3 regions of the Streptomyces sp. NPDC051738 genome follow, and region 1 is predicted to be linked to each of the others. Evidence: riboswitches for the same ligand, from Rfam matches in the RefSeq annotation. Region 1 holds a riboswitch; each other region holds the start of a gene.

Region 1 (4,256 bases):
GCCACCGCCAGGAACTGGATGATCGTCAGGACGGCGGCCGTGGACAGGTCGAAGATCTCGGACGTCTGCCGGTAGATCTCCACTTCGAGGGTCGAGAAGGTCGGGCCGCCGAGGATCTGCACCACACCGAAGGAGGTGAAGGTGAACAGGAAGACCATGAGCGCGGCGGCGGCCACGGCAGGCGCGAGGGCAGGGAGGGTGACCTGCCGCCAGGCCTTCAGCGGCGACGCCCCCAGCATCCGCGCGGCCTCCTCCTGCCGCGGGTCGAGCTGGGACCACAGCCCACCGACCGTCCGCACGACGACGGCGTAGTTGAAGAAGACGTGCGCGAGCAGGATGGCCCACACGGTGGTGTCGAGGCGTACGCCCCACAGCTCGTCGAGGAGTCCGCCCCGGCCGACGAGCGCGAGGAACGCCGTACCGACGACGACGGTCGGCAGCACGAACGGGACGGTCACCACGGCCCGCAGGATCTGCTTGCCGGGGAAATCGAAGCGGGCGAAGACATAGGCGCCCGGCAGCGCGATCAGCAGGGTCAGCGCGGTGGAGGCGAGCGCCTGCCAGGTGGTGAACCACAGGACGTGCCGGATGTCGGACTGCCCCAGCACGTCCGCGATACGCCCGAACTGCCATACCCCGTCGACCTTCAGACCGCGCGCGACGATCGCGGCGACGGGGTAGGCGAAGAAGACCGCGAAGAACGCGACGGGCACGGCGACGAGGCCGAGCCGCGCCGCTCCGCCCTTGAAAGCCTTCCGACGGCCCTCGCTCGGGGCTACTTCAGTACGAGCGAGGTCCACGACTTGACCCAGTCGTCACGGTTGGCGGCGATCTTCGCCGGGTCCATGGTCTCGGGGTCCTTGGCCTGCGGACCGTACTTCACGAACTCCTCGGGCACCTGCGCATCCTCGCGCACCGGGTAGACGAACATGTTGAGCGGCATGTCGTCCTGGAACGTCTTGGTGAGCAGGAAGTCGAGGAGCGCCTTGCCGCCCTCGGTGTTCTCGGCGTCGGCGAGCAGCCCGGCGTACTCGACCTGCCGGAAGCACGTACCGGTCGCGACACCCGTCGGCGCGGTGGTCGGCTTCGGATCGGCGTAGATCACCTCGGCGGGCGGCGAGGAGGCGTACGACACGACGAGCGGCCGGTCGGCCTTGGCCTTCTTACCGCCGGCCGAGCCGGAGAACTCCTCGTTGTAGGCCTGCTCCCAGCCGTCGACGACCTTGACGCCGTTGGCCTTCAGCTTCTTCCAGTAGTCCTGCCATCCGTCGTCGCCGTACTGGGCGGCGGTGCCGAGCAGGAAGCCGAGCCCGGGCGAGGAGGTGGAGGCGTTCTCGGTGACGAGGAGGTCCTTGTAGGCAGGCTTGATCAGATCGTCGAACGAGTTGGGCGGGGTCAGCTTGTGCTCGCTGAAGTACGCCTTGTCGTAGTTGACGCAGATGTCGCCGGTGTCGACGGGAGTGACCCGGTGCTTGTCCTGGTCGACCCGGTACTCGGGCAGGATCAGGTCGGAGCCCTTGGGCTCGTACGACTGGAACAGTCCGTTGTCGAGCGCCCGCGAGAGCAGGGTGTTGTCGACGCCGAAGAAGACATCGCCCTGCGGGTTGTCCTTGGTGAGGATGGCCTTGTTGACGGCCTGCCCGGCGTCGCCGTCCTCCAGGACCTTGACCTGGTAGCCGGACTGCTTCTCGAACGCGGCGAGGACGTTCTTCGAGACGGCGAACGAGTCGTGACTGACGAGCGTCACGGTCTTGGACCCGCCGGCGGAGCCCTCGTCGCCGGACGACGATCCACACGCGGACAGCGTGACAAGGCCGAGCCCGGCGGCCACGGCCGCCCACTTCTTGGTGGTGCTCACTGAATTCCTCCTGGGGTTGACCAGGAAGAGACGCGGCCCCGCCCAGGAGTCCCTTTCGGCTCCTGGGCAGGGCGCAACAGCTTGAGTGATGACCGAACTTCCTACCCAGAATGACCTGGGCGAGGTTCAGAGGGTCTGCGGGCCTGATTGCCGCACTCTCAGCGCTGTGGCGCTCCCCTGTCGGAATATGCAGATGTACGTACGGGTGTACGCGCCCAGATTACCGCTCGGTGGCCGCGAGCTGACCGCAGGCCCCGTCGATCTCCTGACCACGGGTGTCCCGGATCGTCACCGGCACACCGTGCGCGGCGATGGCCTCGACGAACGCTTTCTCGTCCTCGGGCCGGGAGGCGGTCCACTTCGACCCGGGAGTCGGGTTCAGCGGAATGAGATTGACGTGCACGGGCTTGCCCTTGAGCAGCCGCCCGAGCCGGTCACCACGCCAGGCCTGGTCGTTGATGTCCCGGATGAGCGCGTACTCGATGGACAGCCGACGGCCCGACTTCTCGACGTACTCGAATCCGGCCTCGAGGACTTCCCGCACCTTCCACCGCGTGTTGACGGGCACGAGGGTGTCACGCAGCTCGTCGTCGGGGGCGTGCAGAGAGATGGCGAGCCGGCACTTGAAGCCCTCGTCGGCGAACCGGTGGATGGCCGGGACGAGGCCGACGGTCGAGACGGTGATCCCGCGCTGGGACAGCCCGAGCCCGTCCGGCTCCGGATCGGTGAGCCGCCGAATGGAGCCCACGACCCGGTTGTAGTTGGCGAGCGGCTCACCCATGCCCATGAAGACGATGTTGGACAGCCGAGCGGGCCCACCGGGCACGTCCCCATCCCTCAGCGCCCGCATCCCGTCCACGATCTGGTGGACGATCTCGGCGGTCGACAGATTCCGGTCGAGCCCCGCCTGCCCGGTCGCACAGAACGGGCAGTTCATCCCGCACCCCGCCTGCGAGCTGATGCACATGGTCACCCGGTCCGGATACCGCATCAGCACCGACTCGACGAGCGTCCCGTCGAACAGCCGCCACAGCGTCTTGCGCGTGTCGCCCTGGTCGGTCGACAGATGCCGTACGACGGTCATGAGCTCCGGGAAGAGCTCCTCCCGCAGCTTGGCACGCGACCCGGCAGGGATGTCGGTCCACTGCTCCGGGTCGTGCGTATACCGCGCGAAGTAGTGCTGCGAGAGCTGCTTGGCACGAAACGGCTTCTCGCCGATCGCGGCGACGACGTCCTTACGCTCACCAGGCGTGAGATCGGCAAGGTGCCGCGGCGGCTTCTTGGCTCCGCGGGGGGCGACGAATGTGAGTTCTCCGGGCTTAGGCATGGCCGTACCAGTGTCGCAGATCGAATCGGGTGACCTGCGGCCGTCGACTTCGGGGGTGGTCGTTGACGGTCGTTGTTGGTCGTCGCTGATCGCCCTCGGACGGCCCACAGACGGCCCGGCTGTCTTGGGCTTCTTTGAAGGTCATCACAGGTCAACACGCTCGTGCTTCCCCCTGGGCGGCCGCCCAGAGCGATCATTTTCGGAGAGCGCCTCATGGTCCGGCTGGCTGTTGCTCGGGAGGGAGGATCGTCTCCTCATCAGTTTGCGCTTCAATCAGTCGCTCAGTGAGAACTCGAACGTGCGATAGGTCGGCCCCGCGCAGGTCTGCCCGAGTGAGCGTTGCTCCCGACAGGTCCGCCCGGCTGAGCATCGCCTCGGACAGGTCGGCTTCGATCAGGTTCGCGTCAGACAAGTTGGCCCCGCTGAGCATGGCCCTATGCAGCTTTGCCCAGGTGAGTTCCGCCCCGGACAGGTTGGCGTCAGATAGGTTGGCACCTTCAAGCATCGCCCCGGACAGATTGGCCCCGCTCAGGTTCGCGTCGGCCGCGTTGACCTCATTGATCGACGCGTCGGACAGGTCGACTTCGTTGAGCTTTGCCCCAAAGAGGTCGGCTCCACTGAGCTTCGCTCTGTGCAGGTCTGCCCGGGTGAGCGTTGCCTCGGGCAGGTACGCCCTGACGAGATCCGCCTCGCGCAGGTTGGCCCTTGCAAGCGTCGCCCCGACAAGGTTGGCCCCTGCGAGCGTCGCCCCGGACAGGTTGGCCTCCGTGAGGTCTGCTTGGTTGAGTGTTGCGCCGGCGAGATGGAGGTCATGCAGGTCGAGGACTTCTCGAGGGTCGACGTGGGTGCGCGATTCCGCTCGAGTGAGGGCCGTAAGGGCTACCTGCACGTCCGCCGCCAATTCGTGCGGCAGCGTCGACGTAGGTCTGTTCTCTTCGCCGAGGAGTTCCTGGGCGGCGGCCGCCATTGGGGCACGGTCGCGAATGAAGTGACCCAGGACACGGGCGGCGTCGGTAGCGGCCTGCTCGGGTGCGTCCCGGACGATCTGTTCAAGGCCGAGGATGCCGCCGA
Region 2 (4,256 bases), on a different contig from region 1:
GTGTCCACGGCCCGGTAGACCGTGGCCATCCCGCCGACCGCGATCCGCGCGTCCACGCGATACCGGCCGTCGAGCACCTGCCCGACCAGAGGGTCCTGAAGGGTCGTATCCACGCAGGCGAGTGTACGAGCCGTCACTGACACACCCGCCGCTGCGGCCGGGATCGGGGCGGGACTGAAGCTGACCTGTGACGGACGCCTCACAGCTCGACGACCTTCATCGAACGTGCGTTCAAAATGCGGGTCGCTCGGGGTCCAGCCTCGCCAGGCCCTCCGCGGGAGACGACGCCTCCGCGAAATGCCGCCGAGGAATCCGCCCCGCCCGGTACGCCAACCGCCCCGCCTCCACCGCGTGCCGCATCGCGTCGGCCATCAGCACCGGCTCCTGCGCCCGCGTCACGGCCGAGGCGAGCATCACACCCGCGCAGCCCAGCTCCATCGCGAGCGCCGCGTCCGACGCCGTACCGGCCCCCGCGTCCAGGATCACCGGCACGCGCGCGTGCTCCACGATCAGCTGGAAGTTGTGGGGGTTGCGGATGCCGAGTCCCGAGCCGATCGGCGACCCCAGCGGCATGATCGCCGCACAGCCGACGTCCTCCAGCTTCCGCGCCAGCACCGGGTCGTCGTTCGTGTACGGCAGCACGGTGAACCCGTCGTCCACCAGCGTCTCCGCCGCGTCCAGCAGTTCGATCGGGTCCGGCAGCAGGGTCCGCTCGTCGGCGATGACCTCCAGCTTGATCAGATCCGTACCGAGCGCCTCGCGCGCGAGGCGGGCCGTCAGCACGGCCTCGCCCGCCGTGAAGCACCCGGCCGTGTTCGGCAGCACCTGGATCCCGAGCTTCTCCAGCACGGACAGTACGGACCCGTGCACCGACGGGTTCACGCGCCGCATCGCGACCGTCGTCAGCTCCGTCCCGGACGTCACCAGCGCCCGTTCCAGAACCTCCAGGCTGGGCGCTCCGCCCGTGCCCATGATCAGACGGGACGTGAAGGACGTACCGCCGATGACAAAGGGATCGTCGGCCATGGTTCAGCCTCCTTGGACGGCGGTGAGGACCTCGACGCGATCCCCTTCGGAGAGGGACGTCGACGCCCACTGCGCGCGCGGGACGACGGTTTCGTTGAGGGCGGCGGCCACTCCGGAGGGCGCCGCGCTGAGGGACTTCACGAGCGTGTCGAGAGCCGTGCCCGGCTCGATCTGCCGACGCTCGCCATTGACCGAGATGGTGACCGGGGAGTTCATGCGAGCTGCTCCGTGAGGGCCGCGGCGCCGAACCGCCTTGGCGTGAACGGACGGGCCTCGTCCGGGAGTTCACCGGTGGCCAGGACGTGCGCCATGGCGTCCCCGGTGACCGGCGTCAGCAGCACGCCGTTGCGGTAGTGCCCGGTGGCCAGCAACAGCCCGTCCAGCTCGGTCGGGCCGAGCAGCGGCGCGTTGTCGGGAGAGCCGGGGCGCAGACCGGCCCGCGTCTCGGTGAGCGGCAGTTCCGTGATGCCCGGCACCAACTCATGGGCGTCGCGCAGCAGCTCGTACACCCCGCCCGCGGTCACCGTCGTGTCCCAGCCCAGCTCCTCGCTCGTCGCCCCCACGACCAGCTCCCCGCTCTCGCGCGGCACCAGATACACCTGGCTGCCGCGCACCACGGCCCGCACGGTCCGGCTCAGGAACGGCGCGTACCGCTTCGGCACGGTCAGCCGCAGCACCTGGCCCTTCACCGGGCGTACGGGAGGCAGTACGGCGTCCGGGACCCCGGAGAGCCGCCCGCTCAGGCTGCCGGCCGCGAGGACCACCTGGCCCGCGCCCAGCGCGGTGCCGTCGGATGCGGTGACACCCGCGGCCCGCTCCCGTACGACGTCGAGGCGCTCGGCCCAGGCCCGGTGGAAGACCACGCCGGCCCGCTCGCACGCGACCACCAGTGCCGCGGCCAGCCGCCGCGGGTCGATCTGGTGGTCGCCGTCCACCCTGAGCCCCCCGCGCACGCCCGGCGCGAGCATCGGCTCCAGGCGCCGGCAGTCACGCCCCGACAGCCACTCGGACTCCAGGCCTGACTGGCGCTGCAAGGTGTGCAGTTCCCGCAGATGGGCGCGGTCGTCGGAGTCCAGCGCGACGGCGAGCGTGCCGCAGCGGCGGTAGCCGAGGTCGTGGCCCGTGAGGTCGGTGAGTTCGGCCGCGAAGTCCGGGTAGCGGCGGGCCGAGGCGAGGTTCAGGCCCAGCAGGGTCTGCTCGCCGTAGTGCAGTTCTGTGACGGCGGCCAGCATTCCGGCGGCCACCTGGGCGGCGCCGCCGCCCGGCTCGGGGTCCACGACGGTCGTCGTGAACCCGCGCTGTGCGGCCCGCCACGCCGTGACCAGGCCGATGATTCCGCCCCCGATGACAAGGACGTCTGACGTTCGCATACGCGACATGGGCGTCCAGCCCCTCCCTTCGCCGGCATGACCCGGATCAGGTTCGTACGGTCGGAGGCCGCCAGCCTCCCTCTCAGCCCGGTGCGTCCGGGCTCCCGCGAGTGCTTTACGTTGGCCACCCTAGCCCGCCGCCGTATGCCTCAGTAAGGGAGCCTCGCCCCATGGCCCGCTCGCTCGACGGTCTCGTCCTCGCCCCCGTAGCGGACCAAGCCCCAGGTCAGGTGGGTACCCGCACCCGGTTCACCTACCGCGAGAAGGACGGCGAGATCTGGGCCGAGTACGCGGGCGGAGACGTCGTACGCGGGCATCTCGTGGGCATCAGGGAAGGCGACCGGCTGGACTTCCGGTACGTCCAGCTGAAGCGGGACGGGACCACGTCGTCGGGGCACTGTGTGTCGACCGTGGTCGAGCTGGCCGACGGGCGGGTGCGGCTGGAGGAGAACTGGGAGTGGGAGTCGCAGCCGGGCAGCGGCACCAGTGTGGTGGAGCAGGTCCCGGACGAGGTTGTGGAGCGGATGCCGGACAGGGCTGTGGAGCAGGTCACGGCGCACGACTCCTGACTGACGAATTGTCAGTTGTCTATGGTGATCAGGTGAGCGAGCAGACGACGCAGTCGCAGCGCAGGGTGGTCGTCGCGGGCGCCGGTATGGCCGGTGTCCAGACGGCGGTCGCCCTTCGGGAACAGGGCTTCACGGGCCCGGTCACGCTGATCGGCGCCGAACCCCACCAGCCGTACGACCGGCCGCCCCTGTCCAAAGCAGTGCTGCTCGGCAAGGCCGAGGGCTCCGCCTTCGACGTCGACTTCGAGGCACTCGGGATCGAGCTCCGGCTGGGGCGCGAGGTGCTGGGCGTGCGCCCGGCCGACCATGAACTGGACACCGAGGGCGGGCCGGTCCCGTACGACGTCCTCGTGCTCGCCACCGGCGCCGAACCGATCCGGCTGCCGGGCGCGGAGGGCGTGCCCGGCGTGCATCTGCTGCGCACCCTGGACGACGCCGAGCGGCTGCGGCCGGTGCTCGCCCGGCAGCACGCGATCGTGGTCGTCGGTGCGGGCTGGATCGGCGCGGAGTTCGCCACGGCCGCGCGCGAGGCGGGCTGCGCTGTGACGGTCGTGGAGGCCGCCGACCGGCCGCTCGCGGGTGCGCTGCCCGCGGAGGTGGCCGCGCCGATGACCTCCTGGTACGCGGACAGCGGGACCGCGCTGCGCACGCACGCGCGCGTGGAGCGCGTCGAGCCCGGCATGGTGATCCTCGACGACGGCTCGCTCCTGTCGGCGGACGCCGTCGTGGTCGGCATCGGAGCCCGGCCCGCCACGGCCTGGCTGGCCGGCTCGGGCATCGAGCTCGGCGCGCACGGCGACGTCGTGGCCGACGACCACCTGCGCACCTCCGTACCGGACATCTACGCGGTCGGCGACTGCGCCTCCTTTCCTTCGGGAAGGTATGGCGAGCGCCTGCTGGTCCACCACTGGGACAACGCCCTCCAGGGCCCGCGCACGGTCGCCGCGAACATCCTCGGCGAGACCGCCGCGGTCTACGACCCGGTCCCGTACTTCTGGTCCGAGCAGTTCGGCCGCTTCGTCCAGTACGCCGGGCACCATGCCGCAGCCGACACGACCCTGTGGCGCGGCGACCCGTCGGGCCCGGCGTGGACGGTCTGCTGGCTGAAGGGCGACAGACTGGTCGCCCTGCTGGCGGTGGGCCGGCCGAGGGACCTGGCGCAGGGGCGGCGACTGATCGAGGCGGGCACGCCGATGGACCCGGAGCTGCTGGCGGATCCGGCGCGGCCGATGAAGGCGGCGGTGGCGTAGCGGCGGTGGCGTGTGGGGGGGCGTGCCGTACGGGCGGTGTC
Region 3 (4,256 bases), on a different contig from region 1:
TCGCCGAGACCGCCGGCCCCGGTGTCATCGCCGTCCTCGCCGTCCTCGCACCCGTCCTCGCCGGCACCGCCGCGGCGATCTTCCTGCTCGTGGGCTACATCCTGAAGATGTTCGACCCCGAGCCGGCGTTCGCCACGACGATGCTCACCACTGGATGGGTGTTCGGCGCCGTGGCGGCGGCCGCGATCCTGGTCGCCGCCGTCGGCCTCCTGCTCACCGCCCTGCGCAACCGGCCCGCGTTCGTCAGCGGACCGCACGGCGAACTGAGCGAGGAGGTCACCCGGGCCAGGGAAGCCTGGCGCGAGGCCCTGCTGGAGCGCGGCATCCTGCCTTTCCTGCGAGAGGCACTCGCCGACCCCGGCACGGCATCGGCCCTGCACCGCTTGCCACCGTCGACACCCGCCGGCCGTATCCCGAACCTCGGCTACGACCGCCCGGGTTTCAGCAGCCCCGGCGACGGCTCCTCCACGGGCCCGCGCCCGAGTTTCTCCAGCCCGGACTACAGCAGCCCGGACTTCGGAGGGCCGGAACACCAGCCGGAGTAGCCCCTCGGCTTGCGCCCCCGCCGTAGGAGAGCCCCCGCCAGGGGACCCTCCTCCTCGACGGAGCCCCGAGGAGACCTCCTCGGGGAGGCGCAAGCCGAACAGCCGGGCAGCACGCCGGACACCCGGCCACGCGCCGGACACCCGGCCACGCGCACCGGACACCGGGGCATGGCGCCCTGGGTCAGGACGTCGGCGTCAGTCCGCGATCGGCAGGTACACCCGGTTGCCCGCCGCCGCGAACTCCTTCGACTTCTGAGCCATGCCCTCCTCGATCTCCCCCTGGGAACCGCCGTGTTGGCGGCGGATGTCCTGGGAGATCTTCATCGAGCAGAACTTCGGCCCGCACATGGAGCAGAAGTGGGCCGTCTTGGCGGGCTCGGCCGGCAGGGTCTCGTCGTGGAACTCCCGTGCCGTGTCCGGGTCGAGAGCCAGGTTGAACTGGTCCTCCCACCGGAACTCGAAGCGGGCGTCGGACAGCGCGTCGTCCCACTCCTGCGCACCGGGGTGTCCCTTGGCGAGATCGGCTGCGTGGGCGGCGATCTTGTAGGTGATGACGCCGGTCTTGACGTCGTCACGGTTGGGCAGGCCCAGGTGCTCCTTGGGCGTGACGTAGCAGAGCATGGCCGTGCCCCACCAGGCGATCATCGCGGCACCGATGCCGGAGGTGATGTGGTCGTACGCCGGAGCGACGTCCGTGGTCAGCGGGCCGAGCGTATAGAACGGAGCTTCATCGCAGATCTCCTGCTGAAGGTCGATGTTCTCCTTGATCTTGTGCATCGGGACGTGTCCCGGGCCCTCGATCATGGTCTGTACGTTGAAACGCTTGGCGATCGTGTTGAGTTCCCCGAGCGTCCTCAACTCCGCGAACTGCGCATCGTCGTTGGCATCCGCGATCGAGCCGGGCCGCAGGCCGTCGCCGAGGGAGTACGTCACGTCGTAGGCGGCGAGGATCTCGCAGAGCTCCTCGAAGTTCTCGTAGAGGAACGACTCCTTGTGGTGCGCCAGGCACCAGGCCGCCATGATCGAACCGCCGCGCGAGACGATGCCGGTCTTGCGGTTGGCGGTGAGCGGCACATACGGCAGGCGCACACCCGCGTGGACCGTCATGTAGTCCACGCCCTGCTCGGCCTGTTCGATGACCGTGTCCTTGTAGATCTCCCAGGTCAGCTCCTCGGCGCGGCCGTCGACCTTCTCCAGCGCCTGGTAGAGCGGCACCGTACCGATGGGCACGGGGGAGTTGCGCAGCACCCACTCACGGGTGGTGTGGATGTTGCGGCCGGTCGACAGGTCCATGACCGTGTCGGCGCCCCAGCGGGTCGCCCAGGTCATCTTCTCGACCTCCTCCTCGATGGAGGAGGTGACCGCGGAGTTGCCGATGTTGGCGTTGACCTTCACCAGGAACCGCTTGCCGATGATCATCGGCTCGATCTCCGGGTGGTTGACGTTGGCGGGCAGGACCGCCCGGCCCGCGGCGATCTCCTCGCGGACCACCTCGGGAGAAACGTTCTCCCGGATGGCCACGAACTCCATCTCGGGCGTGATCTCGCCGCGGCGCGCATAGGCGAGCTGCGTGACCGCTTGGCCGTCACGGCTGCGACGAGGCTGGCGCGGCCGGCCTGGGAAGACCGCGTCGAGGTTGCGCAGACCGCCGCGCGGCGAGGTGTGCTTGATGCCGTCGTCCTCGGGACGGACGGGACGGCCCGCGTACTCCTCGGTGTCGCCGCGGCCGATGATCCAGTTCTCCCGCAGCGGGGTCAGTCCCCTGCGGACGTCGGTCTCGGCGACTGGATCGGTGTACGGGCCCGATGTGTCGTACAGCGTGACCGACTGCCCGTTGGTGAGGTGCACCTGTCGGACCGGCACCCGCAGGTCGGGGCGTGAGCCCTCGACGTACGCCTTGTGCCAGCCGATGGACTTCCCGGCCTCCGTGGGGTTTTCGCCCTGAATGGACTGTTCGTCCTGGGTGGAGGCAGGCGTGCGCGCGTCCTTGATGGTCATGAGACCTACTCCCTACGCCGGCATTACCCGGTAACAGGTTCGGCGGTCGACGCAGCGGCTTCCGTCTGCCGACGTTTCGTGTGAAACATCACTCGCGATGAGTGATGTTTCATGTGAAACATCGCTGGGACGGAGGTCAGCGCCCTCTCAGCCCGGTGCTCCGAGCTCCCGCGTGTACAAAGGTGGCACCACGCTAGCGTCAATTCGGGCGCGGTGAACAGAGGGCCCCGGTCGTTCTTGCGATGATCGGGCGGTGACCACGACGCATGAACCGCCCTACCCACCGCCCGAGCGGCCCCACGGATCCGGCGCCGGAAACGGCTCCGCACGGGGCAACGGCCGTAGCGACGGCCGGGGTTCGGGGGTTCCCGGGGCGAGATACGACGGCGGGTATGGCCGTGGGCCCGGAGGCGGATCTGGAGGCGAATCCGGAGGCGAGGGTCACGACGATCACGCGGCTCAATCCGACGGCTGGCACGAGCACGGCCCCGGGACCGGCGGGATGCAGGCGCTCGGGGGCGAGTCCGGCGGCGGTCACGGGCGCGGACCAGGGGCCGGTGGACCGCATGGGCACCGTCCGGGGTCCGGTGGACCGTACGAGCGCGGTCCCGGGTCCGGTGGACCGCCGCGGCAGGGGCCCGGCCCGGGTGACGGGTATGGGCACGGGCACGACTCCGGTGGCGGTGGCGGTCATGGGCCCGGGCGCGATTCCGGCGGCGGTCACGGGCACGGAACCGGATCCGGCGGCTCGCGGGGCGGCGATGACGGTGGTGGGTTCGGGCACTCGCACAGTCACGCCCACGGTCCTGCGGCGCCTGTCTCCCGACACCTGCGCAAGGTCATCGCGGCGATCCTGATCCCCTTCGCCGCGGCGGTGGTGGTGGGCCTCGCGGTGCTGTGGCCGGGCGGTGCCCCGCCGCACGAGCGCACGGGCGTCGGCTTCGACCGGCAGACTCAGCAGGCCACGGTCACCAAGGTGATCGAAGTGAGCTGCAAGGCCGCGGGTGCCTCGGGGGTGCCCCCGACCGGCGACACCTCCACCGCCGAGGGTTCCTCCGCCGTGCAGCAGGAGAACGGCACCTGCAAGAAGGCGACGATCCGCGTCGACACGGGCCAGGACAAGGGCCGTACGTTCACGGAGATCGTGCAACCCGACCAGTCACGGCAGTTGCACGAGGGCCAGGAGGTCGTCGTCGCCTATGAGCCCTCGGCGCCGAAGGACCTGCAGTACTCGGTCACCGATGTGAACCGCCGGGTGCCGATGACGGTGCTCGCCGGCATCTTCGCGCTCGCCGTCGTGGTGGTGGGCCGGATGCGCGGTGTCATGGCGCTGATCGCGCTGGCCGTCAGCTTCCTGGTGCTGACCTCCTTCATCCTGCCGGCGATCCTGCAGGGCTCGAACCCGCTGGTCGTGGCGGTGGTCGGGGCGAGCGCCATCATGCTGATCGCCCTCTACATGTGCCACGGCCTGTCGGCACGTACGTCCGTGGCGGTGTTCGGCACACTGCTCTCGCTGCTGCTGATCGGCTTCCTGGGCTCGGGTTTCATCGACTGGGCCGCGCTCACCGGCAACACGGACGACAACACCGGCCTGATCCACGGGCTGTACCCGTCGATCGACATGAGCGGTCTGCTCCTCGCCGGCGTCATCATCGGTTCCCTCGGTGTCCTCGACGACGTGACGGTCACGCAGACGTCCGCCGTCTGGGAACT

What was found. A riboswitch is a leader RNA that binds a small molecule or an ion and turns the genes downstream of it on or off. The one in region 1 is predicted to bind thiamine pyrophosphate.
Region 2: it holds a riboswitch for thiamine pyrophosphate, as region 1 does, so the genes downstream of both, thiO (glycine oxidase ThiO) here and ACIA8X_RS21075 (thiamine ABC transporter substrate binding subunit) in region 1, are expected to answer to the same signal.
Region 3: it holds a riboswitch for thiamine pyrophosphate, as region 1 does, so the genes downstream of both, thiC (phosphomethylpyrimidine synthase ThiC) here and ACIA8X_RS21075 (thiamine ABC transporter substrate binding subunit) in region 1, are expected to answer to the same signal.

What each region holds. Positions count from the first base shown of each region.
Region 1 is NZ_JBITCM010000008.1:270,473-274,728, reverse strand. Features, by position in the region: gene ACIA8X_RS21080 (ABC transporter permease) at 1-800, opposite strand, end outside; gene ACIA8X_RS21075 (thiamine ABC transporter substrate binding subunit) at 776-1,858, opposite strand; TPP riboswitch at 1,939-2,047, opposite strand; gene rlmN (23S rRNA (adenine(2503)-C(2))-methyltransferase RlmN) at 2,079-3,185, opposite strand; gene ACIA8X_RS21065 (pentapeptide repeat-containing protein) at 3,397-4,256, opposite strand, start outside.
Region 2 is NZ_JBITCM010000007.1:51,706-55,961, forward strand. Features, by position in the region: gene pknB (Stk1 family PASTA domain-containing Ser/Thr kinase) at 1-113, opposite strand, end outside; gene ACIA8X_RS17920 (thiazole synthase) at 232-1,026, opposite strand; gene thiS (sulfur carrier protein ThiS) at 1,030-1,242, opposite strand; gene thiO (glycine oxidase ThiO) at 1,239-2,405, opposite strand; TPP riboswitch at 2,403-2,514, opposite strand; gene ACIA8X_RS17935 (hypothetical protein) at 2,567-2,965, shown strand; gene ACIA8X_RS17940 (NAD(P)/FAD-dependent oxidoreductase) at 2,998-4,215, shown strand.
Region 3 is NZ_JBITCM010000001.1:868,571-872,826, reverse strand. Features, by position in the region: gene ACIA8X_RS03915 (hypothetical protein) at 1-545, shown strand, start outside; gene thiC (phosphomethylpyrimidine synthase ThiC) at 741-2,543, opposite strand; TPP riboswitch at 2,536-2,725, opposite strand; gene ACIA8X_RS03905 (YibE/F family protein) at 3,046-4,256, shown strand, end outside.